DNA from 3 places in the Pantoea sp. nfd-35 genome. Region 3 is predicted to be linked to each of the others. Evidence: predicted binding sites of a transcription regulator. Region 3 holds the regulator's gene; each other region holds the start of a gene.

Region 1 (12,228 bases), 920 kb from region 3:
CTGGCGATCTGTTTTGAGCTTTCACTTATCTGTTCAATGTTGGCGATCACCTTCGCGACGATTTGCCCACCCTGCGAGGCCATCACGGAGGCATCTTTCGCCATGGTGGTTGCCTGCTGAGCATTTTCCGCGTTCAGTTTTACCGTTGAGGTGAGCTGCTCCATGCTGGCTGCGGTTTCCTCAAGGGCTGCGGCCTGTTGTTCGGTGCGCGAGGAGAGATCGGTACTGCCGGCAGAAACTTCTGCCGCGCCGGTAAAAATTGACTGCGTGGCATCATCCACAGAGCGGATGGTGACAACCAGCGCACTGCGCATCTCTTCGAGCTGGCGAAGCAGTCTGCCGGTTTCATTTTGACTCTCACTGGCGATCTCCTGAGTCAGATCACCGGCAGAGATAGCACGCATGTAATCCGTCGCCATGCTCAGCGGTTTCAGCAGCAGGGTTCTCAGACCGGCCCAAACAGTGGCAACGGTGACAAGGGCAATGATCGCGATAATCAGCAACGTCCACAGCATATTACTGTAGTTGCTATCGTTTTCAGCGGCTATCTGCTTCATTAACTGGTAGTTCGCACTGCGCCATGTCTGATAAGCCTTATCCAGATTATCCTGAGCTTCCTGCGCATCAAGATTCCCGTAACCCTGATAGTTATTATTTTTCAGGAAGTCTACTGAGGCGAGCATTGTTTCGTGCATCTTGTTGTAAGCCGCCTCGACATTTTTTGTCACCTCAGCATGCTGACCCGGTAATGCGGGTGCGGTCTTATAAGCCTGGAAATACTCATCAGCTTTATCGGCGGATTGTTTTGCCACCTCCAGCAGTTTGGCAATAGACGCCAGTGACGCCGGATCTTTCTGGTTTTTAAGGAAGCGAATCGCCACGCGGCTGATCGTCACGCGGGTTTTAATCAGCGTTTGTACACTGTCGCTCAACTGTTGTTGCTGCAGCGTAAGTTGTTCAGTATGAGAGAAATTTCGCCCGGCCTGACTGACAGAGGAATAAAAAAGAAAGCCCGTAATGGTCAATAGCGCACTAAACAGAAATAACACGGCAACAATACCCGTCGTGATTTTAAGGTTTTTAAGCATTGCAGTAATCCCGGTAAAAGGTGATACAGGTTTATCGGTATTAAAATGATTAGCTTAATAGTGACGCGCTAAATAATGTGATCTATGACAATAACTAAGAAATAAAAGCGGCTTTTCTGAAGAGAGAAGATGTTAGCGAGCCCTTGGGGAACATCGTCTCAATGATAAAAGGCAGCGCGGCTAAAATGTACCATCAGATACATTATTGTGATCTGACAATAATAAAAAGGTCCACGGTTTGCGCCCATGCGTCGTTATTTTGCACACCCGATGCCTGTATTTTCACGTGAATATAATAACGCTTTGAAATAATAATGAAAACCTGATGCCCGGCGCTTTTCTCCCACTGGCGTTATTCGTGCAAGCGATGCAGAAGTTAGCGGATGTCAGGCGCAATGGCGGGCGAAAAAAATTCTGGAAGGCTGCCGCAAGGGCGAATGCAGTTTATGACAGGCATAAAAAAACCCGCACAAGGCGGGTTCTTTTCACAACGACTTAACTGCTCAGGCTGTTGCCATCATCGCGATCGTAAGCGGTCGTGAGGGCATCAGCTGTTACAGAGCAACAACATTGCCAGCTGAAGGACCTTTAGGGCCGTTCTCGATTGAGAACTCCACTTTCTGGCCTTCATCTAATGTTTTGAAATCGCTGCTCTGAATAGCAGAGAAATGTACGAATACATCTTTGCTGCCGTCCTGAGGAGAAATAAAGCCGAAGCCTTTATCAGCGTTAAACCATTTTACTAAACCAGTCATTTTAGTTGACATAGATGTGTCCTTTTCATTTTGAGCCACGCAAGGTGACGAAGATGGCCTGTTTTGCAGATTTTACTTATTGGGCACTTAGGAGGAGGCTCATGAAGAAGGGCATCTGGGAATGACGCTTGAACTGAGGACTGCTTTACTAAAACTGCTTTCATAAGGTCTGTGTTCCAAACCGATGTCGCTACACTATAGAGGTTGAACGTATTAAGCAAGGTTTAATTTTATTTAAGTCAGACAGGCAGGCGGCCATGTAACAAACCCGGCCAGCGCACGGCCTTGCGCTGGCCACGGCCCGTTGTTGAACAGGCCCGCTTATCCCGATCGCCACCACCCCATTCATTTCTGCTTTCCTGGGGTTCTGCCCATCCAGATCAATAAACAAGAATAGTTATCATTTGTATAATCCCTTTCTGCTGTTACCGGAACGGATAAGGCCATGCAAATTACACCAGGTACAACCTATCGCATCAGGGGATACCAACATTCTATTCATCCCGCCTGGCGGCAAAAATTATTAACTATGGGCATGTTACCCGGCACGCTGATTGAGGTCGTTCGGATCGCACCGCTGGGCGATCCCGTGCAGGTCCGCACGCGTCGCGTGAGCCTTGCGGTCAGGCAGCAGGACCTGGCGTCCGTCATGCTGGAAGAAATACGCTGATGAAAACATTGACTCTTGGCCTGATTGGCAACCCAAATACCGGCAAAACCACGCTGTTTAACCAGCTTACTGGCGCACGTCAGCGCGTCGGCAACTGGGCTGGCGTCACTGTCGAACGTAAAGAAGGGCAGTTTTTTACCGCCACAACGGATGTGCGACTGGTGGATTTGCCAGGCACCCGCTCGCTCACCACCTGTTCGGCGGACGGCTCTGTTGATGAAAGCATCGCCTGCCGATACCTGTTTGACGATCACGCCGACCTGATTGTGAACGTGATCGACAGTTCAAACCTGGAGAGCCATCTTTTCCTGACGTTTCAGTTACTGGAACTGGGGGTTCCCTGCATTGTGGCGCTGACTATGCAGGACATTGCGGCCAGCCATAACATTCGCATTGATATCGCTGCACTCTCAGCCCGTCTGGGCTGTCCGGTTGTCACCCTGACTTCTACCCGTGCTGACGGCATCGCTAAGCTGAAAGACGCCATTGATAGCTGGCAAAAAGAGATCGCGCCGCCGCCGGTGGTGTACCCGTCCGGGATCGAAGCAGCGATTTCCCGGCTCCGCGCTATGATGCCCGGCGAGATCAGCGCGCAAAAACAGCGCTGGCTGGCGTTACAGCTACTGGAAGGCGATGTTCACAGCCGTGAGGTTTGTCCTGCGGCCGTAGCGCATTTGCCCGAGATTGTTGAGGAGGCTGGCGGCGATCCGGCGATGGTGATCGCCGACAGCCGTTATCAGGCCATTGCGACGCTCTGTGCCGCCGTCAGTAATATTCAGCAGTCGGCGCCGGGCACGCTGACTGAAGGACTGGACAGCATCGTGCTCAACCGGTGGGCAGGTATTCCAGTTTTTCTGGGTGTGATGTACCTGATGTTTGTTCTGTCGATCAATATTGGTGCCGCCCTCCAGCCACTATTCGATAGCGGTTCGGTGGCGCTGTTTATTCATGGCACGCAATGGCTGGGTTTTCACTTTCACTTTCCCGACTGGGTGACGGTGTTTCTGGCACAGGGAATCGGTGCCGGAATCAATACCGTGCTACCGATTCTGCCGCAGATTGGCCTAATGTATCTGTTTCTCTCTTTTCTGGAAGATTCCGGTTACATGGCGCGTGCGGCATTTGTTATCGATCGCCTGATGCAGTCGCTGGGCCTGCCCGGTAAATCCTTTGTTCCCTTAATCGTCGGCTTTGGCTGCAATGTGCCATCCGTTATGGGCGCCCGCACGCTCGACACACCCCGTGAGCGCTTACTTACGGTGCTGATTGCGCCCTTTATGTCCTGCGGCGCTCGTCTGGCCATTTTTGCTGTATTTGCCGCCACGTTTTTTGGGGCTTACAGCGCCAGCCTGGTCTTTTCCCTTTACGTGCTGGGCATTGCTGTGGCGATTATCACCGGGTTGATCCTGAAACATACGCTGCTGCGTGGAGAAGCGTCTCCGTTTGTGATGGAGCTGCCCGTCTATCATCGTCCCCATCTCAAGAGCCTGCTGATCCAGACCTGGCAGCGCCTGAAAATGTTTATCATCCGTGCCGGACGGGTCATCATTTTAGTGAGCATGGTTATCGGTCTGCTCAGCAGCTTTTCGTTTAACGGATCGACGGTGGACAATATCAACCAGTCCGCCCTGGCCTCAGCCAGCAAAGTCGTCACGCCAGCACTGCGGCCAATCGGGATCACTCCGGATAACTGGCAGGCCACTGTGGGCCTGGTCACCGGCATTATGGCAAAGGAAGTGGTGGTTGGAACGCTGAACAGCCTCTATGTCGGAGAAGATGTGCAAAGCGGTGCCTTTGATCCGCAGCACTTTGATCTGTTAGGTGAGCTGGGCGACGCACTCACAGAAACCGGCAACAGTCTGCAAGCGGCGTTTCGCCTGAGCGCGCTGGCAAATCCTATCGAGGCCAGCAAAGGAGACAGTGAAATAAATGCCAGGCAGATGGGCGTGATGAGTGCGAAGTTTGGCAACGGCTTTGCCGCTTACAGCTACTTAATTTTTGTGCTGCTTTACGTGCCCTGCGTCTCGGTTATGGGGGCGATTGCCCGCGAGGCTGGAAGAAACTGGATGCTGTTTTCATTCTTTTGGGGTTTAAACGTCGCCTATTCCGTCGCCACGCTGTTTTATCAGAGCGTCAGCTTCCGCAGCCACCCTGGCGTGAGTGCGCTTTGCCTGATCGGTGTCGTAATGGTCAACGCTGTGGTGTTTGTTCTGCTGCGGCGATTCAGCACGCGCGTGAAGGTGACGCCTTTTTCCAGCGTGGCAACCTCAGTGGGTTGTGGGGGCTGCCAGGGATGCGCCAAACATCAGCATACAGGTTAGGGCGTTTGCCGTGCGACGAATCAGCGCCCGGAACTCGCCTCTGTTGCTGTTGGCGTGATGGGCGCAATGGTACTGATGGTCCGACGCCAGGGCGTTGTCAGTTGCCCCGATCCTGAAAACCACTGTGCCCGCTGACAACAGCCTTAGTCACGCGGCAGTTGATTGGCCCTCAGCCTGTTTCAATTTAGGTACAATACATAGTGCGTGCTCATAGGCCCGTGTGAGCATGACGGCTACCGGCCAAAATGTGATGTTTAAAAAAACAGGCCATTTAAGCAAAAAAGAGTATTCGATATATCAGCCGCGTGAATATTTAGCGTGGCGATATATCTTCAATACATCGATGCATGAAGTTAAACGTTAATTAAACACGATGGCGTCTTCTGCTTTATATATTTATTTAGTTGTGGACTTTGCTGTTTTTTTAGTTATGCCGCCTTTAGCATTTTGATGGCTATTATAAGGATATTCTTATTCCTGAGACAGAATCCCCACTTCCTCCCCGTAAGACTACGATTAAGAGAGTCCTGATTTCGCATTGTGGGGCGGTTTGTAGAGCCGGCTTATTGCGAAAACGATCCGCATTTGTGTAAAGTGGAATATACCATCCTTTGTGCATTTCAGACGGTATTCCAGGTCCTTTATAAATTACAGAATACTCCTAATTTATCTGTTATTGTTTTGTTTTTTTTGGTTTTTTTTATCACTGGAGTTCTTTAAAACATTTTGATACAAAAATTGACGATGTGCCTACATACGACTGATTTAGAGTAGCCAAAAATTGTTCAAATAAAAAATAGTTGGGACTAACTGGCCATCTCTCTGCATTTCATTTTAATAAATTTGTCACACCAGAGGTTATATGATTAATAATCAGCAGGGCCCTTTAGTGTCATTTATTGTGCCCGTTTACAATGGCGCCGAATTTATTGCGCGCTGCGTTAAGAGTATTCTTAAGCAGCCACAGGCTGAGCGCTGTGAACTGATTCTGGTGAATGATGGATCCAGCGATAATTCACTTGAACTGTTGAATGAATACCAGAATTATCCTGGTGTGTTGATCATCGATAAGCCTAATGGCGGGGTTTCTTCAGCGCGTAACTGTGGGCTGGACGCCGCAAAGGGTACCTTTATTTCTTTCGTTGATGTTGACGATTTCCTGCCCCCACGTGTACTTGATACCTGGCTGATGCTCATGAAGGACGATGCAATTTTGGCCGTAGGCGAATCGCGTACGTTTTCTCATGATGGGGAACCTCTGTCAGAGGTAACAGAAAACGACACACAGCGCTGTATGAGTGCGGATAAGGCGATAAGTGAACTGCTGTATCACACGCCCAGGCACGGTCTTTGCGACAAGTTTTTTCGCCGAGACATCGTGCAGCAGCAGCAGTTGCGCTTCCGTGAAGATATCTTTAACTTTGAAGATCTGTTGTTTGTCATCAGTTATTTGTCTGCTGCGCGCCACGGGCAGGTCGTGTTTAGCCGTCGTGTGGTTTATCACTATGTCGAATCAAGAAACTCTGCCACGCGTTCGGATCTTAAAGAAAAACACTTCACCTATGTCCGGGCGTTTGCAGGAATTAAAATGCTGCTGCTGCGCCCCCATGAACGCTTTTACTACTTTTTGTTCCTGAAGGTGACCGCTTCGCACATTTACAAAGCACTGCACAGTAGGGAGTTCAACGCTGCGTTTGTTAAGCAATATATCGATCTCTACCGTCAAAATTACCGTGCTTATTGCGCCGCCGGTGTCATTCCGGATGCATGGAGCCTGTACTTCACCTTTTTCTTTCTGTCTCCGCGGCTGGTATCGGGGCTGCGTCACTTCGCACAGAATGTGCTGAGGGCACGGTCGTGAAACAGAAGCTACAAAACTCCCTGTGGATGATTATTGAGAAGCTGGTTGCCGTCTTTGGGCTGATGTTCGTCACCTCTTTTGTGGCGAAATACGTGGGGCCTGTGACGTTCGGCGTCATCGCGATTTCGATGCTGATATTCCAGTTTATCCAGTCGGTTGCCATGATGGGCTGCGACGTCATTCTGCTCAAACGCATTGCGCAGAACCACCGCTCTGGCATCCGGCTTATGGTGCCCGCCGTCATGCTGGTCTTTGCCATCTACTGCGTGTTGTCTGTGATTGGCATCATCGTGATGCGTGAGGAGATGAGTGCTCAGGCTTTTGTCTTTATCTGCGCCGCCGCGCTGGCCTGCCTGTTTTCTGCTATCGACCTGATTAACATCTATAACGAAGCGGTGTTGAATGCCAGGCTGAATGTCATGGCGAATCTGACCGGTCTGCTCATCAGTCTGGGCATTCGCTATGGAATTTCGTACTACCAGCTCGAACCTGAGTTGCTGGCGATTCCGATTGTACTGGCGACTTTTATTCCTTTCGTCATTAAAATTTGCGTGTTTGGCTGGTATCACAGGCATTCTCAGGTACGACCGCCGCTTCCCAGGCTGAGCCATATTCGCCGTTACAGCCGCTATATCCTTCAGGCCGGGCGTTCGCTGGTGATGTCGGTTATCGCGATTACCATTTACACCCGACTGAATCAGCTCAGCGTCTCTTGGTTTTTAGGCCTGAAAGAGGCGGGTATTTTTTCGGTCGCGATGACGTTGTCAGTGGCGTGGGTGTTTTTGCCTAATGCGCTGCTGGCTTCTTTCTATCCGGCTCTGTTTGCCGAACGCGATCCTGACGTGGCCGTGGTGCGGGCCCAAAAACTGCAGTTGCTGGTCATTGCCGTCTCACTTGGTGTGATCCTTGGCATCATCCTTGTCGGCCCGTGGTTTATTGCGCATTTCTATGGCGCGGCCTACACCGAAGCAATTGCGCCCATGGTGCTGTTAAGCGTTGGTGCCATGTTTGGTGTGCTGAGCAGCGTAATGGACAGATTCATCATCAAGTACAACGGTTATCGTTATCTGATCAAAAAAACGTTTTGTGTGTTGGCCGTGTGTCTGGCAACGACGGTAACGTTGGTGCCGCTGTTTGGCATCACCGGAGCGGCGATAAGCGTTGTCATTACCGAGTTTATGGCTTTCACCGTTCTTAATTATTTTTTCCGTGGTCAGCCGATGATGAATATTCATAAAATATTCATCCAGCCGGGTAAATTATGGTTCCTGATTAACCGTACCCTGTTTTCTGGCCGGTAAGTTAAGCTTTTATGAAAGGTATTATTATTTTTGAGAAATAATACCTTTCATCATATTGAAATACATTCATTGAGATTTAATTTCCTCGTAGATTATCTGTAGGCTTCAGATAAATATTATTTTTATAATCCTGCAAACCTGCGGGAGGCGTACGTATGCCTTTATTATTTTATTCATTATTTTATCTACAGTATTTGATTAAGGTTAATTACTGATCTTCGTTGCCGGAATTATACCTGTTTATAGTCAGTTTAATTTAGCGCTTTTATACTGTGATCGTGGATTTATAAATAATTAAAAAGCTCATTTTCTCCAGGGAGATAAGGAATGAAGGCGACTAAACAGCGCCAGTTTTCCTCTGTCCGATAGTGCCATGACGTATGCTGGTTACGAGGTTTTAAAATGAATGATAAATATTTATTCAGTATAATAATACCGGTTTATAATGCCGAGAAAACGGTGATGCGTACGCTACAAAGCCTTCTTCTCCAGACATTTAAAAATTATGAAATCATTCTGGTCAATGATGGCAGTAAAGATAACTGCGCTGCGATCCTTGAGGAGTTCAAACAGTACAATAATTTTAAAGTCATTACTCAGGATAATGCCGGAGTTAGCGTCGCCCGCAATACTGGACTGGAAGCGGCATCGGGTGACTATGTTATCTTTATCGATTCCGACGACTGGGTTGACAGTGATTTCCTTGCTGTATTTCATCAGCACCTTTACTCAGGCATTCCACAACCTGTTGATCTGATGGTAGGGAACCTCAAGTGCGATCGCGTGGGCGACCTTTCTACTTACGGTTATTTTACCCAACCCGAGATTCCGGCCGTCCTGGGCGAGATAGAGCTCAGCGATAATATTGGTTATCTTCATAACAAGTGTTACAGAAAAAAAATTATCGATGATTTTAGTATTCGCTTCACTAAAGGCATTTCGATGAGTGAAGATCTCCTGTTTAATCTTAACTATTTCTACTACATCGATAACCTGTTTGTTTTCGACAGTGCCTCCTATCACTATGATGATGTAGAGAACTCGCTTTCAAAGAAACGCGTACTGTATGAAGAGCTGCTGGATCGTAAACATTACCTCAACGACTTATATCAAAGGCTGCTGGTTAAGTATAAAAACGGCGATATGGCCCGCTTTTCTACTGGAATAACCAAACGTAAGCTGACGCTGGATATGCAGATCGTGACCGCGATGTACTACACCACGCTGAATATTAATGAGGTGCGTAACAGCATCAAGCGTATTAAAGAGAAGCGTTATCCTGAGAATGTCCTGGGGCTGTTAAACAGAAGCGAGAAAGTGAAGTATCATGTCATGAACGTCAATGCCAGAGCGGCCTATCTGGTGCTGTATATGCTCTACAGATTGCGTTTTTTTTAAGATTCAAACTGTCGCCTGTTTTCATTATTCACTACCAGCCTTCTGGTGCAGGGCGGGGCATGTTGTTGTTTTAACTTTACCTGGTTTTGCGATTTCCGGATCGTCAGCATCAGGCGCTGTTTTTCCAGCGTCAGTTTGTTAAGGCATGCATAAGAGCGCGGGCTGTTGAATGCCGTCAGCCAACGCTCTGTGATTTTCCCAAATTCAGTCAGTGTCCTTGAGCGATATAACAACCCGTCTGGCAGGTCGTCACGTCCAGTTGAAACGCGGAATAAGAGCACGCTGGGTGGGTTTTATCGCTTTGATCAATGCCAGCATCGGGCAACGACCCCATGAGATTGATGGATTATGATACACAAGAGTGATTTATCCCCTCTTCAATAAGAGAAAAACGTCATCAAGAACATCATAATAAGTGGCTTCAGACTCGCGTTCTTTCCAGATGTCGTAAGCTGAACTGTAGACGAATTCCAAAATAGCCGCGATAGTGTGTGGCCTGATGTCTTTTAAAGGATCGATAACCATTTTCAGTCAATCGCCACGGGTTTAACCGCCCTCTCAGCGTCAGTTGAAATGACTTAATGAGAGGTGTCCATGAGCGGTAAGCGTTATCCCGAAGCGTTTAAAATCGAAGCAGTGAAACAGGTCGTTGATCGCGGCCATTCTGTTTCCAGTCTCGCACTACGCCTCGATATCCCCACCCACCGCTTCACGCAGGGATAAAGACGTCAGGTCCGGATTCTTTCTGTAATAATGAACAGTCAGAATATAAATCAATAATTCTGAATCGAATGCATGAAACGCGTTTTGCCGAATTGGAAAGAGATGCAAAAGTATCAAACGATTCATTAAAATATTATTAAATAAAAAATATCAAAAAAACAATGGGTAACGATATCGGCAATCATTCCAATTTGAATTAATAGCAGCCTATGTAATTTTTTTGTAAGTTTTGCGCTTGCATTAACCGTAAAAAAAGCATAGAAAGGTTACAATTTAGCAACATTTAATAAAGTTTTACACTGACACACCTGACAGCTTTCACTTCTGTCTGGAGAGGGAAATGAAAATACTTTCTGTGTTGTTAACCCTAAAATCTCTAAATAGATGTGCAGGATTGCCCCTGAGTAATTTAATGATGAATCAACGATACCAGACAAGTTCGAATATCGCTGCATCACAGGTTGGGGAATCGGCAGATGACCTTGTTATGTCATGGAGGCCACCAAAAAAAAGCGGAACCCTGAGTAAGGGTTGCAGCATACTGGCTTACCAGTACAAGTGGCAAATAAATGGCAGCGACTCAACCACATGGCATTCTATTCCTCAATATGCCACCTGCTTTCAGCGTTTTCGTGTTGAAAATGGCCTAATAACCAGAGGGTATTCTTCTGGCGTTTGTCCGAAAAGACCTGAAGGTGCGAAGTTGATTCCCAACACACCGGTATCAAAATCAACGCGTTAAAGCTACCTGGTCATAATATTGATATCAAATAAATCTGTCATGCCAGATTTACTTGATATTAACTTTCATTGAAGCTTTATAGTAAAAATTACTTGAAGGTAAAAATGAAAAAAAACACAAAAAACATTCCATTATGCTTCGTAAAAAAGACACACAACGCTTTTTTTAACAGAAGCATAGCGGCGCTCATTTCAGCGCTTATCGCTTTTATTTTTTGTTTTTTTTCTGGCGGTGGTGCTTATGCCCAGTCTGCTGGAATATTATCTGCCACAGATAATCAAGACGACTATAAAGAAAACAGTGACAAAGCCTCTCATTCAGAGGGTAGTGCCCTGGCGCTCCCGACAATGCATGTGGTACTTGAATGGGAGTGGTTGCCAAATGGTGAAAACCTTGCACGCAAGAATTATCAAGTGAAACTTGATGCCTGCAAGGGTTCCGGTATGCCTTTCAAAGCGCTTTCAGCACAAGATGAGGCCCGGCTGGGTAAGGGAGAGGTAGAGATATCTATTGATGGACATCATCAGGTTGCTAAGGAAGTCAGCTGGACGATGGGCGCTGAGGGTGAGGATGCTCAGCATGCCTGTATGATTACACTCGAAGAACACACAGACCAAAACGAAGTTAAAGATGCTGCAGAGGAAGGAATGTATCAGGCTATCGACAGCGACAGTCGCATTCAAAATCATCAGAATGCCCAGTCTGTCGGCTGGAAAATAACGGGAGAAAAGCAATATAAAGGTATTCCCTGTACTGCCTGGAGTAATGGTAAACAAGAGGTCTGTATGTGGTCAGGTGGATTAAAATGGGGTTTTGATGATTCAGCAATGGATACCGCGGGATGTTCTGTAAGTACTGCCGGTGATTTTCTCACGTCTATACCTGTTGACGCGAAGCCTTTAAAAGGGGCAAGCGGGTGTTTATTCAAACTCAAGACATTCAATATTAATAAAAGCTAACTCACCTTTTTTATCGATTCCATAAAGCGTTCAGTCGTTCACAACTCATGGAGAAAAAAATGAAAAGCATCATGGTTCTTTTCACAATAATGTTCGTATTAACAGGATGTAGCACATCGGGTGGGGAGGATAAATTTAGCCGCACTTATGTTTCATCCCATATCATAGCCAACAAAACCACACAGGCTGAAGTCAAGGCGCTTTATGGCGTACCTGACGATCAAAGTTCATCCTCAGATGGTTCGGTCAACTGGCGTTATAGAAAGGGTGGAAACTTAAGTACTGCGTCAAGCGTCTTAGGATATATTCCGGGCGTGAGTGCCCTCTCAAGCGCCGTTGGCATGGCTTCGAGTGCGCAAGGTGCCTCTGAGTCAATGACAAAAGCATCCGGCAAACTGACTGGCAATACT
Region 2 (6,255 bases), on a different replicon from region 3:
TTTAACACATCAAGCTCAATTTCCCGGGCTTGTGCACGTAAAATACGAAGGTTATTTAATGCTTTGAGCGCATCCATTGATTAATCCTTAAATTACAGCGAATATTTTAAACAGAGCCATTCTACGAAAAATATTCCCAGAAGGAAATATCTCTTCAGTCCGAAATGTACAAATTTGTTACTGTAAAGATTATTACTGACTTTCAGAACCTGAGAAACGGCATAAAGTTTAGGAATACATTGATGTTTTAAACATATTTAAACCGCCTCATGCCAATGAAAGGCGAGCAGGTTCTACACAACATGAATTATAGAATCTCTTTTTTAAGTTAAAAAATCAATGAAAATCAAAACCTAATACCTGGCTATCTTGATTTGTCGTCACGTTGTAAACCTGGAATGATGTGATTTGTCTCGTCAGAGAGAAATGATAACGTATAGTTAATAATAGCCACCCTTAAATAAAAGCTGGTCTGAGCGGACGAAATGCCTTACTAAAAAAACCGCTATTGAGGATAACGTTTTGTTATATGTAAACCCTGATTTTGATGCCAGACATCCCTCGAACCTTCCATAACCCGACCGTTGCAGCTGTTGGCTGCTTTGCAAAGATGAGAAACGGCTTTACCCGATCTGAGAAAAATAGCATTCCGGATTTCGCAATTACACAAACTCGATAAAGCAACCTGTAACCTGTGCCAGGCTTCATGCCAGGCTGAACGTTTTCTCTGTCAACCCAACGGCCATAAGTCTGTATTATCTGAACATAAGCGAAGCGTCAATAAGGGCAATAACGTTCACATCACCGTTGTCAATAACAGCCTTTACCCATTTTTTCCATATTGTTTAAACCTGCAGTTCACCTGTCTCAGATAATGACCGCATTATATATAAGGAAAAAAGACATAAGCGAGTGTGAGAAATAATTCTGTTCACACAGGGGTAAAACGGATGGCTCAAAAATATCCAGGCCAGCTAATTTCAGCGTTACGTCACGCGCTCGGGTTCAGAAGTACTGTGCCCGACTTGCGCTAAAACATCTGCATTATCAACAGAATACACACATCGGCTTTTCTGACGCTTTTAAAGATAAATGTTAACAATAACTTGCAATGATAATCTAAATGAGTATATTTCTCATTTGTTTTTACATGTTGTTGTTTTTGTCCTTATTCCTGATGGCCAGCCCGCACGGTAGTTAACTGGGACTGATGCAGGGCAGTGGCAGCTAAAAAAAAGAAAACGAGGCGTTAGAATGTTTCTGAATATCCCCCTCCTGAACAGGGATCGCGTGAAGCCCACTTTTCCTCTGGTTCCCTCACGCTTATCACTTTTGGCAACCCTTGTGGCAGGCGTATCTTCACATAATGCGTTTGCAGAGACGCCATCGGATGTGAATACGAGCAACCCGACGCTTATCGTTACTGCGGCTGAACAGCCGGTTTCCGAAAATACTTCCTCGGACTACAGCGTACCTGTTACCCGCGCGGGCAATAAGTTACTTTCGACCGTGCGCGATATTCCTCAGTCTGTAAGCATCATCAGCGCGCAGCGCATGAAAGACCAACAGCTACAGTCGTTAAATGATGTTCTGGACAACACCACGGCTATTCAGACCAGCACAGCGGATATGGATCGTAAGACCTATTATTCTCGCGGGTTTTTAATCGACAATTACCTGATTGACGGTATTCCTACTGTATTCGAAGAACGCTGGAATTTGGGTGATGCACAGACGGATAGCGCATTATATGAACGCATTGAAGTGGTCAGGGGTGCAAACGGGTTATTGACCGGTGCCGGTAATCCTTCCGCTGCCGTTAATATGGTACGTAAACATGCCGACAGTCATCAGCCAGAAGGCGAGATATCCGCCAGCTATGGCAGCTGGAATAAACAGCGTTACGTTATGGATGTGCAGTCCCCGTTGAATGCTGCAGGAAATGTTCGAGGCAGGGTGATTGCGGGTTATCAGGATAATAATAGCTTTATTGAGCGTTATGGTGCTGAAAAGAAATTTGTTTATGGGGTGATTGATGCCGATCTCAATGACGCCACCACATTATCTGCAGGCTATGAATTTCAGCAGCTGAATACTGACAGCCCAATGTGGGGCGGTTTACCGCGTTGGTACACAGACGGTAGTAAAACCCATTTTCGTCGCGGCTTTAATACCGCCCCTGACTGGACTTACAACGATAAAGAGAGCAGAAAACTTTTTGCCCGGCTCAAACACACTTTTGCAAGTGGATGGCAATGGACCCTTAACGGCACCCATGATCGGTCAACGCTTAACAGCAAAATGATGTATATCGCCGGCTATTTTGACAAAAATACGGGTGCAGGCGTTTCTCCCTATGCGGATTATCCTGTCGTTGCGGGCACGGGATATAATGCAGCCAAACGTCAAGTCGATGCTGTGGATACTTTTGCCAGTGGCCCTTATCAACTCTTCGGGCGCACCCATGAATTAATGGTCGGTGTTAGCTACAGCAAACAAAAAAACACTTACTACGGTACTTTTGCGAATATCTCGCCAGAAGAATTGGGGAATTTTAACCTTTTTGACGGCCAGTTCCCGGAAACGGATTGGGCGGCGCGCACCCTGTCCCAGCAGGATATTACCCGACAAAGCTCGGGCTACCTTGCCACCCGTATTTCACTGGCGGATCCGTTAAATCTGATACTGGGCGCACGTTACACCCGTTGGAGCAAAAATACACTGACCAACGATATGGAAAAAAATAACATCACGCCTTATGCGGGTCTGATTTATGACATTGATGAGAACTGGTCAACGTACGCCAGCTATACTTCCGTGTTTCAACCGCAGTCATATCGTGATCTCTCAGGTGCCTATCTGGCGCCGGTTATTGGTAAGAACTACGAAGCCGGCGTTAAATCTGACTGGTTCGACAGCCGCTTGACCACGTCAGTCTCGGTCTTTCGGGCTGAGCTGGATAATGTGGCACAGACCACCGGTCGCATTATTCCGGGTACCACCGAGTCAGCGTATGAAGGCAAAAATGGCACGGTAAGCCGAGGAATTGAATTCGAAATTAACGGCGCAATCACAGATAACTGGCAGATGACCCTGGGAGGCACGCGTTATATTGCCGAACAGCGTGATGGCACGGCGGTAAAACCCGACTTACCGCGAACGCAGTTAAACGTCTTTACGCGCTACCGTTTACCCATGTTCCCTGATCTGACTGTGGGTGGCGGAGTGAAATGGCAAACGCACGTCTGGAGCGATAATTCGGCACCGGAAGGAAACGGAACGTGGCGTGCTGAGCAGGGCAGCTATGCGTTAGTCAATTTATTTAGCCGCTACCAGGTGACGAAAAATTTTGCTGTTCAGGGGAATATTAATAATCTCTTTGATAAAACCTATGACACGAATGTTGCGGGGGACATCGTTTACGGTGAACCCCGCAACGTCTCTGTGACTGCCAGCTACCGTTTCTGAAGACGCGGACTTTCACCAGTGAGCGCCTCACCCGGGGCGCTTGCTTCCCCTGCTTTTTCCCCTTCGGCCCGGCGCAAATCGCTGATCCATCACGTTTTGACGTAATTGCCAGGCCAGAAAGTCAGGGATTTGCGCTACACTGACCAGCGTTAATCCTCCATTCTGCCGCTATGATAGCGCTGTCTGAGGCAAACTAATTCACCTGGAAGAAGTATGAAAATCAGATTCCTTTCGGCTAATGAGCAAAAACTGGCGGAGGTGCGTGAAATCCTGGAGCCAGTGGGCGTCGAAGTCTTGCCGATCGCTCGTCGTATTGAAGAAATTCAAACAGAGAATGAGCTGGATTTGGTGCGGGACAAACTCACAAAAGCCTTCTCAATTATTGGGCGTCCTCTCTTCGTTGAGCATACCGGACTTTATCTCGATGGGCTGAATGGCCTGCCTGCGGGGCTGACGCGCATATTCTGGAACCGGCTGGATGCCGATCGTTTTGCCTCCCTCGTTAATGGCCTCGATAGCCAGGGCGTCACGGCCAAAACCGTACTGGGCTATTGTGACGGGCGCAAAATGTATCAGTTTTACGGCGAATTACGTGGCACTATTGCCTCAAAACCGGCGGGCCCGCGTGGTTTTCAGTGGGACTGCGTGTTTATTCCTGAAGGCTACGATCAAACCTTCGCTGAGATGGGCGACAAGAAAAATGAAATCTCAAACCGTCGCATTGCACTGGACCGCTTCGCGTCCTTCTTAAAAACAGCACGAGGCGTGGCATGAAACCTGAACTCAAGCGGGCTTATGACTCCGGTAAGCTGATACTCTTTGCCGGTGCAGGCCTGTCCCGCAATCTTGGCCTGCCAGAATGGCATGAGCTCATTGCCCATCTGGCCAACGAGCTGGGGTACGATCCCAAAATTTTTAATACCTATGGTACGCACCTTTCCCTGGCCGAATACTATAAGCAAAAAAAAGGATCGCTAGGGCCGTTGAGAAGCTGGATGGATCGCGAATGGCATCGGCCGGATATTGATGTTCGTAGCTCTGAAATTCACACCATGATCACGCAGGGCAACTTTTCGCGTATCTATACCACCAATTATGACCGCTGGCTGGAAGCGGCACATGAGGCGCACGGTGTGCCTTACTCAAAAGTCGCGAATGCGGCCGATCTGGTGTCATTAACTGAAGACAAGCGCCACATCATTAAACTGCACGGCGACTTTGATGATGATACCTCCATCGTTTTAGATGAAAGCAGTTACTTTGAGCGCCTCTATTTTGATTCGCCGCTGGATATCAAACTGACCCATGATGTCATGGGGAATTCGGTGTTGTTCGTGGGCTACAGCATCAGTGACTTTAATATTCGTCTGCTGTTTTATCGCCTGACCAAAATGTGGGGGCGCACGGGCCTGGCCACTGCGCGCCCCAAGTCGTACCTTTTCACTAACCGCAATAACCCGGTGGCAAAAGAAGTGCTGGGTCAGTGGGGCATTGAAATGATCGTCTCTGAAGAAGACGATCCTCGAAAAGCCCTGGCCGATTTTATGCAAGCGCTTCTGGCGTGATGCGCGGGGCGGGGCTGACCACGTCGTTGTAAAATCTGAACCGCATGTCAGGTTTATCGGGCGTGGTGATTCTTCTCTGGAAAATGCGGATTACTGTGGTATGCTGTATAAATACACAGTACCTGAGGGCAAAACTATGGCTGTTGAGACAAAATTTGTAGTGGTCAGAAAAGGTGAAGAGAAGATGACATTTGCCAACAAAAAAGAGGCTGATGCCTACGACAAAATGCTGGATATGGCGGAAGCGTTCACCGACTGGTTGCTGACTCATCAGGCGGAGATGGATGAATCTCAGGCTGAAACACTCGGCCTGTTGCTGGCAGAACAAAAAGACGCCGTGCAGCACATTCTTCGCACCAGTAAACTGCCTCAGTCAACCTCAGGCGGTAGCGCCCCTGAAGCGACGGATGCTGATCATGCGCCGCAAAGTGACAAGAAAGTCCGCGCCGTCAAAGCCGCCTGACCGGGTTATGCTGGAAGCCTGCTTCCAGCATAACCACTCTCGTTTCCTGTCTTTTATCCGTCAATGACCGACTCAGCGTGGGTCTTTTGATCCTTCTCAGCGAATCAAATGCGTTACGGCAAAAGCATAGTGATGAAGGTATCTGGCCATGCACGTCATGCAAAGTACATAACCATGAAACCAGCCTGATTTGTTTAGCATGAATGGGTTCCCGGTTCAGTTATGCCTGGTTAGAAGAGGGCACAGACTGCCATTTAATCCCCGTCTATATATTGTTTCATATCAATACTATTCAGATCAGTAACGGATTCCTGCGTATTATTATGGCCATGTTCAGGTCAGATCGGTCCGATCGCCTCGGGTCGTCGGATGGGAAATAACTAAAAAAGTGACACTGTCATTTCCGTCGTTACGTGCCTGATGTTTCGCACCCGGTGAGATCTCAATGCCTTGCTGCGCCTGCAGGAGATGCACGATGCCCTCAATTTCCATCGTCAGCTCTCCCTCTAAAACAAAAAAGAACTGGCGAGACTGAACGTGAAAGTGTCGGGTTTCAGCAGTCGCAGGCGGCATATGTTCATGAATAATGCTTAAATCCTGGCGTTTCAGCAGATGCCAACCATCACAGTTATTTCCCCAAACATAATGTTCTGCGTTGTCTTTCGAAATCATAAATCCTCTTTTTGCCCGCAACGGATAATGTGAGCCGATTCTGGCTTTGATTCATCTTATTAAAGTTAAATTCTGGCGCGCCGATAG
Region 3 (12,228 bases):
TTTCCGTCATCACTTTCAGGCCGCCGATAGACGCGCCATTGCCCGGCGCAGCGGTCAGACGCGCGGTGATCGGATCGCCCGCCAGCGTGTCAGCACTCACCATTTCAGGTGACAGCTTAGACAGCGCCGCTTTCTGTGCGGAACTGGCTGACGCCTGCAGGCGATTGTAGCTGGGTGCACCGAAACGCGCGGCCAGCTCATCATAGTGCTCCTGCGGGTTCTTGCCGGTGACCGCGGTAATCTCCGCTGCCAGCAGACACATGATGATCCCGTCTTTATCGGTGGACCAGGGCGTACCGTCAAAGCGCAGGAATGAAGCGCCCGCACTCTCTTCCCCACCGAAGCCAAAGCTGCCGTCGAACAGGCCATCCACGAACCACTTAAAGCCCACCGGCACTTCCACCAGCTTGCGGCCGATGTCGTTAACGACGCGGTCAATCATGGCACTGGACACCAGAGTTTTCCCCACGGCAACGTCTTTGCCCCACTGTGGGCGATGCTGGAACAGATAGTTGATGGCAACGGCCAGATAGTGGTTCGGGTTCATCAGGCCGGCAGGCGTGACGATACCGTGGCGGTCATAATCGGGATCGTTGCCAAACGCCAGGTCAAATTTGTCCTTATAGGCCAGCAGGCCCGCCATGGCAGATTCGGACGAGCAGTCCATGCGCACCACGCCGTCTTTATCAAGATGCATAAAGCGGAACGTCTGATCAACGGCGTCATTCACCAGGGTCAGATCGAGTTTGTAGTGCTCAGCAATGCGCTGCCAGTAAGCGATGCCGGAACCGCCAAGCGGATCGACGCCGATTTTCAGGCCCGCTTTTTGAATCGCCGGGAAATCGATGATCTGTGAAAGGCCTTCAACATAAGGCTGGATCAAATCTTTCTCAACCACGTGACCGCTGGCCCAGGCCTGGTCCAGTGGCAGACGCTTCACGCCTTTCAGGCCCTCTTTCAACAGCTGATTCGCGCGATCTTCAACCACTTTGGTGACGTTGGTATCGGCAGGGCCACCGTTCGGCGGATTGTATTTAATCCCGCCGTCTTCAGGTGGGTTGTGCGAAGGCGTAATAACGATGCCATCCGCCAGCTGATCGCCCGATTTATTGTGCTCAAGGATGGCGTTTGAAATCGCCGGCGTTGGCGTATAGCCATTGTCCTGTTGAACAATCACGTCTACGCCGTTTGCGGCCAGCACTTCCAGCACGGACAACAGCGCAGGTTCCGAAAGCGCATGCGTATCTTTACCTACGTAGCACGGACCGGTAATCCCGTTCTTTTTACGCTCTTCGGCAATCGCCTGAGCTATCGCCAGGATGTGCTTTTCGTTAAAGCTGTGGCGTCCTGCGCTACCGCGATGGCCTGATGTGCCAAATTTCACCGCATGTTCTGGGTTAGCCACATCGGGCTGCAGGACATAATATTGTGAAGTTAATTGTGCAACGTTAATCAAATCGCTCTGCTGGGCAGGCTGCCCGGCACGGGGGTGATTGGCCATTGGCGCTTCTCCCTGACGCTTCAGTTTAAATGGTGCCGCAAACTTTCTCTGCCAGTTCCGATGGGAACTGCATCGACAGCATAATGTGTTCAACCATGCTGCGTTTGCGACCGGTATTGGTATTGGTAATAACCCAGTACGGCGTGCCGGGAACGTGCTTCGGCTTGGTATGGGTACCGCTTTGCAGCAACGTATGTTCATCGCCCGCGAAATAGATGCGCGTGCGGCCCTGCAGCGACGTTGTCGCCTCGGCAAACGCTGCGGTATCCAGACGATAGAGCGTTGACAAGATTAGCATAAAGCGGTTAACCGCCCGCTTCTGCTCCGCATATTCATCCGACAGCATTAGCTCACGCACCGCGCGAACACGATCCTGAGGACGCGATTCATTACCTGCCGACGGTGCCGCTTTAGACGGGGCCGGTGCGGAGACGGGCTGCGTGTCATTGACCGCCGCGGGCTGACCGGCAGTAAACTTCAGCATACGGCGCAGAATATCGGATGCACTTTCGCCAATGTGTTGCGTGTGGCTGGCAATATAACGGTAGAGCTCTTCGTCAACTTCGATCGTTTTCATCTTATTCCGTACGGTTTTTTTACTCACGACAGAACCCGCGATTTTCTGAATACCCCGAGGTGCTGATCGGCATTTCAAAAAGGAGGCAGGTTCTAACATGAAGATTATAAAGTTAAATTCAGACAGGCTGATAGCATTCAAACGGTTTATGGGCAAAAGTCAGAATATGTCCTAATGCCGCCGGAAGCAGCGCGCCTGAAAAGGTGAAACCATGATAACCTAAGCTCAGGTCTCACACTTAAGAACTTTGCTATGATTTTGAATGCGCGCCTGCAAACTGAACAATCTTCTTCTGATTCCACACCTGTCCTGCTGATTCATGGTCTGTTTGGCAGTCTTGATAACCTTGGTATTCTGGCGCGAGGGCTTAAAGACGATCGACCGCTTATTCAGGTTGATGTGCGCAACCACGGGCTATCGCCGCGCGCAGACGAGATGAACTACAGGGTGATGGCTCAGGACATGCTGGATACGCTGGATGCTCAGGGGATTGAGCGGATCGCGGTCATTGGTCATTCCATGGGCGGTAAGATCGCCATGACAATGAGCGCGCTGGCACCAGAACGTATCGAACAGATGGTGATGATCGACATCGCGCCCGTTGACTATCAGACACGTCGGCATGACGAGATTTTCGCCGCTATCCGGGCCGTCACGGCCGCTGGCGTCACCTTGCGCACTGAAGCCGCAGAGATCATGCGCAACCACATTGATGAGGACGGCGTCATTCAGTTCATCCTGAAATCATTCAGTCAGGGCGAATGGCGCTTTAATGTCCCGGTGTTATGGGACAACTATGCGCTGATCTCCGGCTGGCAGGAGGTGCCTGCCTGGCCACATCCCGCGCTGTTTATTCGCGGTGGCGACTCACCTTACCTGGATAATCAGTATCGTGACGCGTTAATCAGGCAGTTCCCGGCCGCGCATGCACATGTGATCGGTGGTGCTGGTCACTGGGTCCATGCTGAAAAACCTGATGCCGTTTTACGCAGTATTCGACGCTTTTTTGCGCTTTAAAACATCTTAACTGGCTGTAAAAGTTTAAGATTGGCGTCCGCGGTTAGCCTGGAGTATGATGGCGCGCTAAATTTTTGCCGTAGGCGCGGTTGCCCGCGGGAAGAGTCAATACTTTAATCTGCGCAGCGGAAACGTCTCGTTCGCGCCCACTCAGTTGTACTAAGTCATGGCAAAAGAACACACTGACCGTACGACGCTCGATCTGTTCGCTAACGAGCGTCGCCCGGGTCGCCCAAAAACCAGTCCGCTTACGCGTGATGAACAACTGCGTATCAACAAACGCAATCAACTGAAACGCGACAAAGGGCGCGGACTTCGTCGTGTCGAACTCAAAATGAACAGTGAAGCCGTTGAAGCGCTGAATATGCTGGCTGAGCAGCGCAATCTCAGCCGCAGCGAATTAATTGAACAAATGCTGCTGGCACAACTCAAACTGGACTCACGCGGGTAAACCGCACACAGAAACAAATGTCGCGGCTTTACACATTCCGCCCTTTTGCGCGGTCTGCTATCATTTGCTGAACAGGCTCCGGCATTCATTCTATCATCAGGATTTAAGAGGTTATTTTACCCATGGCAATCGTAGGCATCTTCTTTGGCAGCGATACCGGTAACACCGAAAACATTGCAAAAATGATCCAGAAACAACTGGGTAAAGACGTTGCAGAAGTTCACGACATCGCGAAAAGCACTAAAGAAGACTTAGAAGCCTTTGACATTCTGCTGCTGGGCATCCCCACCTGGTATTACGGTGAAGCCCAGTGCGACTGGGATGACTTCTTCCCGACGCTGGAAGAGATCGACTTTAACGGCAAGCTGGTTGCGCTGTTTGGCTGTGGCGATCAGGAAGATTACGCAGAGTACTTCTGTGATGCCATGGGAACCATTCGTGACATCATCGAACCTAACGGCGCCATCATCGTGGGCCACTGGCCGACCGAGGGTTACCACTTCGAAGCGTCAAAAGGCCTGGCTGATGACAACCACTTCCTGGGTCTGGCTATTGATGAAGATCGCCAGCCAGAGCTGACCAACGAACGCGTTGATAAATGGGTTAAGCAAATTTTTGATGAGCTGCAGCTCAAAGAAATCATTGAAGCCTGATCGCGCTGAGCTCAGTGTGGACGCAGGTTCACACTGGGCAAACGGCTTTTCCTATAAAAATAATAGCTACATTTTTGTAACTTTCCCCATTTAATCTGTAGAATACCCGCATCGATCATCTGCTTATTTCCCTGGAACTGAGATGACAAAACGCGAAATGCGACTCGTCCGCTTTCCATGCCATGCGCAGCGAACATCGCCGCTGGCGCATCGCAAGGACATCGGTTTTCATTTCAGCGCATCAGTTCTATAATGAGACGCAAATGAGAATGGCGGTCGATCGACATACAGGCTACGTGCCACAAGAGTGACTAAAGTAACAGGACAATATCCGCATGACTGACAACAATACCGCATTAAAGAAGGCTGGCCTGAAAGTCACATTGCCCAGACTCAAAATTCTGGAAGTGCTTCAGGAACCTGCATGCCATCACGTCAGCGCGGAAGATCTGTATAAACGCCTGATCGACATGGGCGAAGAGATTGGACTGGCCACGGTCTACCGTGTGCTTAACCAGTTCGACGATGCAGGCATCGTGACCCGCCACAACTTTGAAGGCGGTAAATCGGTGTTTGAGCTGACGCAGCAGCACCATCACGACCACCTGATCTGTCTGGATTGCGGTAAAGTGATTGAATTTAGTGACGAATCCATTGAGACGCGTCAACGTGAAATCGCGACCCGTCATGGTATTAAGCTCACCAACCACAGCCTGTACCTGTACGGTCACTGTGCACTGGGCGACTGCCGTGAAGACGAAACGCTGCACGACAAATAAGCGCTTTCGGGTATAAAGTAAAAAAGCCGATGTTCACATCGGCTTTTTTATTGCTGTCGCTCAGGTCACGAGCGTTTCCTGCAGGTAGCGCCAGCGTGGAACAGAGGTGGTGCAGTCCAGAATCGCCAGCGAAATACGGCTTTTATTTTCACCATTCATCATCTGCAGTTCGCGATACTGAATCGTCACTTCGTTCGCATGCTCAGAAAGAATTACATGCTCACTGGTCGCAATGCGCATCCCTTCCCTTGCCCCCTGCAGTCGTCGAAAAAGATCTTCAACCTGATCCAGATTCAGCTGTTTTCCCTGCGGCGTGACCATCTTAAAATCGGGATGAAAGTGCGAGAGCAGCAGATGAAAACTGTCGCCACCATCCCGACCATGATTAAAAATATGTTCAATAAGCTGATGTAACACGACAACGCTATGTTTGGCTTCCTGTGCAAAAAGTGTCATTTTTTCCTTTTAAACCCACAAACTGATACTTCAGAGGGTTAGCCTACCTGAAAAAAAAGAATTAACACTGGGAAATTTATTAAAAAAATTAAACTGAGAGCGGTTCCACAAAAATAAAATTAATACTCTGACTCTGCTCAGGAGAAACGTCGGTACTAAAAAAAATCGCCGCAATAAAAAAGGGCGATAACTCGCCCTTTCGATTACTCTGCGGTCAACATCACAGAGAAATTATTCGCCGATTTTCGCCCAGGTATCGCGTAAACCTACCGTGCGGTTAAACACTAACTGTGAAGGGGTTGAATAAACGCTGTCGGCACAGAAGTAGCCTTCGCGCTCAAACTGGTAGGGCGCGCTGGCCACCGCATCACGCAGGCCGGGTTCAACAAAGCCCTGTTTGACTTCCAGCGAGTCGGGATTAATCGTGGTCAGGAAATCGTCTGCCGCGCCAGGATTGGGTACGCTAAACAGGCGATCGTAAAGACGGAACTCAGCGGGCAGCGCATGTTCAGCGGACACCCAGTGGATCACGCCTTTAACTTTACGGCCGTCAGCAGGATCTTTGCTCAGCGTATCCACATCACAGGTGCAGTAGATGCAGGTGATATTGCCTTCTTCATCTTTCGCGATACGCTCGGCTCGGATCACGTACGCATTACGCAGGCGCACCTCTTTACCCAGCACCAGGCGTTTATACTGCTTGTTAGCTTCTTCACGGAAATCGGCCCGATCGATCCAGATTTCGCGGCTGAACGGCACGTCGCGCGTCCCCATCTCCGGTTTGTTAGGATGGTTCGGCATGCTAAGCACTTCGTTATGGCCTGCCGGCAGGTTTTCCAGCACCAGCTTCACCGGATCCAACACCGCCATCGCGCGTGGCGCATTTTCGTTGAGATCGTCGCGGATACAAGACTCCAGCGAGGCCATTTCAACAATGTTGTCCTGCTTGGTGATACCAATACGCCGGCAAAACTCACGGATTGAGGCCGCGGTATAACCACGGCGACGCAGGCCGGACACGGTTAACATACGGGGATCGTCCCAGCCTTCCACATGCTTCTCACTGACCAGCTGCGTGAGTTTGCGTTTTGACATCACCGCATATTCAAGATTCAGGCGCGAAAATTCGTACTGACGTGGATGAACCGGAATCGTGATGTTGTCCAGCACCCAGTCATACAGACGGCGGTTATCCTGGAACTCCAGTGTACAGAGTGAATGCGTAATGCCTTCCAGCGCATCGGAAATGCAGTGGGTAAAATCGTACATCGGGTAGATGCACCATTTGTTGCCGGTTTGATGATGCTCAGCAAACTTAATGCGGTACAGCACCGGGTCGCGCATAACGATAAAGCTGGAAGCCATATCAATTTTTGCACGCAGACAGGCTTTACCTTCTGCAAATTCACCGTTGCGCATTTTTTCAAACAGGGCAAGGTTCTCTTCCACGCTGCGATCGCGGTATGGGCTGTTTTTACCCGGCGCGGTTAACGTTCCCCGGTATTCACGAATTTCTTCAGGGGTCAGTTCATCAACATAGGCAAGTCCCTTTCCGATCAGTTCAACCGCATACTGGTAAAGCTGATCAAAATAGTCAGATGAATAACGAACGTCGCCACTCCACGAAAAACCCAACCACTGCACATCACGCTTGATGGACTCAACAAATTCCATATCCTCTTTAACCGGATTGGTATCGTCAAAACGCAGATTGCACTCGCCCTGATAGTCTTGTGCAACACCAAAATTCAGGCAGATTGATTTAGCATGACCGATGTGCAGATAACCATTTGGCTCTGGCGGGAAACGGGTATGCACACTGCTGTGCTTCCCGCTCGCCAAATCCTCGTCAATAATCTGACGAATAAAGTTAGTTGGGCGGGCTTCAGCCTCACTCATCTCAAAATCCTCAACGCGTAGAAAGGGTGGTTTATACCACGTAATATCCGGGTATGATCCACAAAGCGTTGCAGAGAAACAACCGTTTGTTGGGCGTTTAAAATAAAAAAGGCAGGAATCGCTTCCTGCCTTTTATTGTTGATACAGCGAATTAGCCTTTAATTTCATACAGCGGGGTTTCACCCGCGATCACCTGGCCCTGCGTCAACAGCGTTAATCCTGCGAAGTCTTCAATATTGCTGACCACCACCGGACTTATCATCGAGCGGGCATGGGCGTTGAGATAGTCAAGATCCATCTCCAGCACCGGCTGACCTGCCGTAACCTGAGCGCCCTCTTCCACTAAACGGGTAAAGCCCTGACCGCCCAGCGCCACGGTATCCAGCCCCATGTGCACCACGATCTCCACCCCATTTTCACTTTCCAGGCAGAACGCATGGTTAGTGTTAAAGATTTTCACCACGGTGCCCGCAATGGGGGCCACAACGCGCTTGTCGCTGGGTTTGATTGCCACACCGTCGCCGACCGCTTTACTGGCAAAAGCCTCATCCGGTACGGCATCCAGCGGCACAATTTCACCGCTTACGGGCGCCACTAAGGTCGCGATAACGCGTTTTTCACTGTTTAACACAGCCTGAGGTTTCACGTCGCTGGCCGCAGCGGGTGCGCTGGCGGTGCTGGCGGTAGCGGCTGCAACCGGGCCTTTCACCAACACTTTTTTCATGGCCATGGCGATACTTTCAGCCTGTGTGCCGACGATTATCTGAACGCTCTGCTTGTTCAGGCGGATGACACCTGAGGCACCCAGGCGTTTCGCCACGCCTTCATTAACCTGCCCGGCATCCTTCACATTCAGACGCAAACGCGTAATGCAGGCATCGATCGCGGTTAAGTTGTCTGAACCGCCCACCGCGCCAATGTAACGACGCGCCAGAGATTCGGTCGCGCTCTCACCGTTGTCGGTAGTATCCACATTCACGTCATAACCATCGGTTTCATCGCCAGCAACCGCCAGCTCACGGCCCGGCGTCATCAGGTTGAATTTTTTGATGGTGAAACGGAACACAACATAGTAGATAACGAAGAACACCAGCCCTTGCGGAATCAGCATGTACCAGTGCGTCGCCAGGGGATTGCGGGATGAGAGCACCATGTCCACCAGCCCCGCGCTGAAACCAAAGCCGGCAATCCAATGCATGCTGGCAGCAATAAACACAGACAGACCGGTCAACACAGCATGGATGACATAGAGTACCGGTGCCACGAACATAAAGGAAAATTCCAGCGGTTCGGTAATGCCGGTAAAGAAGGCGGCAAAAGCCGCCGCCAACATGATCCCGCCGACCTTCGCCCGATTTTCAGGACGAGCACAATGGTAAATCGCCAGCGCTGCGCCGGGTAAACCGAACATCATGATAGGGAAGAAGCCCGCCTGATAACGGCCCGTGATGCCCGGAATAGCGGTGCCATTCGCCAGCGACTGCGCACCGCCGAGGAATTTAGGAATGTCGTTGATGCCCGCGACGTCGAACCAGAACACGGAGTTCAGCGCATGATGTAAGCCTACCGGAATAAGCAATCGGTTGAAGAAGGCATAGACGCCAGCCCCTACCGATCCCAGCTTCTGGATATGCTCACCAAAGCTCACCAGACCATTAAAGATGACTGGCCAGATATACATCAGGATGAACGCGACCAGAATCATCAGGAACGAGACCAGAATCGGGACCAGACGACGGCCGCTGAAGAACGAGAACGCTTTGGGCAGTTCAACATGGCTAAAGCGGTTGTAGACTTCGGCTGACAGAACCCCAACCAGAATACCGACAAACTGATTGCTGATTTTCCCAAAGGCCGCAGGGACGTCAGCCACCGGTATTTTCTGAATCATCGCCACGGCGGCAGGCGAACACAACGTCGTCACGACCAGGAAACCAACAAAGCCGGTGAGTGCGGCCGCGCCGTCTTTATCTTTTGACATACCGTACGCCACGCCAATCGCGAACAGCACTGACATGTTTTCAATGATCGCGCCACCGGATTTAATCAGCAGGGCGGCAAAGGCATTGCCCGCGCCCCAGCTGTCCGGATCGATCCAGTAGCCGATCCCCATAAGTATTGCTGCAGCAGGCAAAGTGGCGACCGGCACCATCAGCGCCCGTCCCACTCGTTGTAAATAACTTAACATTGACCCTTCCCCCTATGAACTGACTCTGTAGCTATGCTGCCGCTTAATGTTGTTATGTCAGCAGCAAGCCTCTTACGGCATTACACTCAATGCTGAGGAGTGTAATAACAATTTAATTCGCTTCACAAATTAATAGCTACTATCTGTGACAATTATCACCATAAATCGATTTTTAAGGTCACTCTCACTGGCTATAAAGGCAAACTTATTTTATGATGCGAAATATCAAGATGTGCGCTTTCTTACACCCTTTGCGCCTGCCACTTCAGGCCTGACCCGCGTATTAGCTGCACGTCTGACCGTTAACTCACATTCGAGGTGCAATATGAGACTGATTCCTTTATCCACCCCAACTCAGGTCGGCAAATGGGCGGCACGCCATATCGTCAATCGCATCAATGCGTTTAATCCCCGTGCTGACAAGCCTTTTATCCTGGGACTGCCCACGGGCGGAACGCCGCTGGAAGCCTATAAACACCTGATTGACATGCACAAAGCGGGCCAGGTCAGCTTTAAACATGTCGTGACCTTTAACATGGACGAATACGTTGGCTTGCCGAAAGAGCATCCGGAAAGCTATCACAGCTTTATGTACCGCAATTTCTTCGACCACGTTGATATCCAACCAGAAAATATCAATTTACTGAATGGTAATGCGCCAGATATTGACGCAGAATGTCGCCGTTATGAAGATAAAATTCGGACACTGGGTAAAATTCACCTGTTTATGGGCGGCGTTGGTAACGATGGGCATATCGCGTTTAATGAACCCGCCTCCTCTCTGTCTTCACGCACCCGGATTAAAACCCTGACGCACGACACGCGCGTAGCGAACTCGCGTTTTTTCAACGGTGATGTGGATCAGGTACCCAAATACGCGCTGACAGTCGGCGTTGGTACGCTGCTGGATGCCGAAGAAGTCATGATCCTGGTCACCGGGCACGTAAAAGCCCAGGCGTTGCAGGCTGCTGTTGAAGGGAACGTGAACCATATGTGGACGATTAGCTGCCTGCAGCTTCATCCTAAATCCGTGGTGGTCTGTGATGAGCCTGCCACCATGGAGCTAAAAGTCAAAACGGTGAAATACTTCCGTGAAATGGAAGCGGAAAATATGCAGGGCGTTTAACACAATCATTTCGTCACCTGCGGTTAGACGCGTTAACGGCAGGCAAGCCGGGAGAACAAGATGTACGCATTAGTGAACGGCCGTATCTACAGCGGCGATGACATTTTCGATCATCATGCTGTCGTCATCGCTGACGGCAAAATTGAGCGGGTTTGCTCTCTGGCAGCCTTGCCGCCAGAAATAGAACAGCAGGATGTTGGGGGCGCGATTATCGCACCCGGCTTTATTGACCTGCAGCTTAACGGCTGTGGAGGCGTGCAGTTTAATGACGATATCAATGCCATCAGCGTGGAAACGCTGGAAACCATGCACCGCGCCAATGTTAAATCCGGCTGCACCAGCTTTCTGCCAACGCTGATTACCAGCAGTGACGAACTCATGGTGCGCGCCGTCGAAACAATGCGCGCCTTTTTGCAGAAGTATCCCCACTTTCTGCTGGGATTACATCTGGAAGGTCCGTGGCTGAACGTCGCCAAAAAAGGCACCCATAACCCTGCCCTTATTCGCCAGCCCGATCCGAAGATGGTCGATTTCCTGTGTGCGAACGCGGATGTGATTAGCAAGGTCACACTGGCGCCAGAAAGCGTCGGAAGCGCCGTGATTCGCCAACTCAGCGACGCCGGTATTGTGGTGTCTGCGGGTCATTCCAATGCCACTTTCGAAGAAGCCAAAGCGGGTTTTGCCGCCGGCATCACCTTTGCGACGCACCTTTATAATGCCATGCCGGCCTTTGCAGGGCGTGAGCCGGGCCTAATCGGTGCGCTGTTTGATGCGCCTGATGTATACTGCGGCATCATTGCGGATGGTTTACATGTTCATTACGCTAACGTTCGTAATGCCAAACGCATTAAGGGTGACAAGCTGGTCCTGGTAACCGATGCCACTGCGCCCGCAGGTGCCACAATCGATAAGTTTATTTTTGCTGGTAAAACAATATATTATCGTGATGGACTCTGTGTTGATGAACATGGCACGCTGAGCGGTTCCGCACTGACGATGATCGAAGCCGTGCAAAACAGCGTTGAACATGCAGGCATTCCACTGGATGAAGCGCTGCGCATGGCATCACTTTATCCGGCACGGGCAATGGGCGTAGAAAAACAGTCAGGCACTATCCAGGCAGGAAAACTCGCCAATCTGACCGTATTTACACGCGACTTTAAAATTATTAAGACGTTAGTCAATGGAGATAACGTCCTGAGCGAGTAAGCACTGAATGACTACTGGCGGCCAGACACAAATTGGAAATGTCGATCTTGTCAAACAACTGAACAGCGCAGCCGTCTACCGGTTAATCGACCAACAGGGACCGATTTCGCGCATTCAGATTGCGGATCTGAGCCAACTCGCGCCCGCCAGTGTGACCAAAATTACCCGCCAGCTTATTGAGCGCGGCCTGATCAAAGAGGTGGACCAGCAGGCGTCCACCGGCGGACGCCGCGCGATCTCCATCGTCACTGAAACCCGTCACTTTCACACTATCGGCGTGCGCCTCGGCCGCAACGATGCGACCTTAACGCTGTTCGATTTAAGCGGCAAATCACTGGCTCAGCAGGATTATCCCCTGCCGCAAACCACGCA

What was found. The regulator Fur, encoded in region 3, represses iron uptake genes when iron is present. The targets are predictions, from matches to a motif close to ATAATAATGAGAACNACTATCAA.
Region 1: feoA (ferrous iron transporter A) is a predicted target of Fur. The motif match lies at 2,231-2,253, and genes of this name have one in related genera.
Region 2: fhuE (ferric-rhodotorulic acid/ferric-coprogen receptor FhuE) is a predicted target of Fur. The motif match lies at 1,124-1,146, and genes of this name have one in related genera.

What each region holds. Positions count from the first base shown of each region.
Region 1 covers NZ_CP122403.1:4,048,284-4,060,511, reverse strand. Annotated here, with positions in the region: gene P9J57_RS18820 (methyl-accepting chemotaxis protein) at 1-1,088, opposite strand, end outside; gene cspE (transcription antiterminator/RNA stability regulator CspE) at 1,643-1,855, opposite strand; gene feoA (ferrous iron transporter A) at 2,289-2,513, shown strand; gene feoB (Fe(2+) transporter permease subunit FeoB) at 2,513-4,834, shown strand; gene P9J57_RS18800 (glycosyltransferase family 2 protein) at 5,697-6,695, shown strand; gene P9J57_RS18795 (oligosaccharide flippase family protein) at 6,692-7,996, shown strand; gene P9J57_RS18790 (glycosyltransferase family 2 protein) at 8,459-9,394, shown strand; partial or broken gene P9J57_RS18785 (transposase) at 9,989-10,141, shown strand; gene P9J57_RS18780 (hypothetical protein) at 10,964-11,818, shown strand; gene P9J57_RS18775 (hypothetical protein) at 11,878-12,228, shown strand, end outside.
Region 2 covers NZ_CP122404.1:88,839-95,093, reverse strand. Annotated here, with positions in the region: gene P9J57_RS20860 (H-NS family histone-like protein) at 1-77, opposite strand, end outside; gene fhuE (ferric-rhodotorulic acid/ferric-coprogen receptor FhuE) at 1,255-3,468, shown strand; gene P9J57_RS20850 (non-canonical purine NTP pyrophosphatase) at 3,682-4,242, shown strand; gene P9J57_RS20845 (SIR2 family protein) at 4,239-5,033, shown strand; gene P9J57_RS20840 (YebG family protein) at 5,170-5,496, shown strand; gene P9J57_RS20835 (cupin domain-containing protein) at 5,830-6,168, opposite strand.
Region 3 covers NZ_CP122403.1:3,132,903-3,145,130, forward strand. Annotated here, with positions in the region: gene pgm (phosphoglucomutase (alpha-D-glucose-1,6-bisphosphate-dependent)) at 1-1,501, opposite strand, end outside; gene seqA (replication initiation negative regulator SeqA) at 1,527-2,078, opposite strand; gene ybfF (esterase) at 2,331-3,095, shown strand; gene ybfE (LexA regulated protein) at 3,262-3,546, shown strand; gene fldA (flavodoxin FldA) at 3,669-4,199, shown strand; gene fur (ferric iron uptake transcriptional regulator) at 4,535-4,978, shown strand; gene P9J57_RS14640 (hypothetical protein) at 5,039-5,434, opposite strand; gene glnS (glutamine--tRNA ligase) at 5,666-7,333, opposite strand; gene nagE (N-acetylglucosamine-specific PTS transporter subunit IIBC) at 7,485-9,521, opposite strand; gene nagB (glucosamine-6-phosphate deaminase) at 9,847-10,647, shown strand; gene nagA (N-acetylglucosamine-6-phosphate deacetylase) at 10,708-11,856, shown strand; gene nagC (DNA-binding transcriptional regulator NagC) at 11,864-12,228, shown strand, end outside.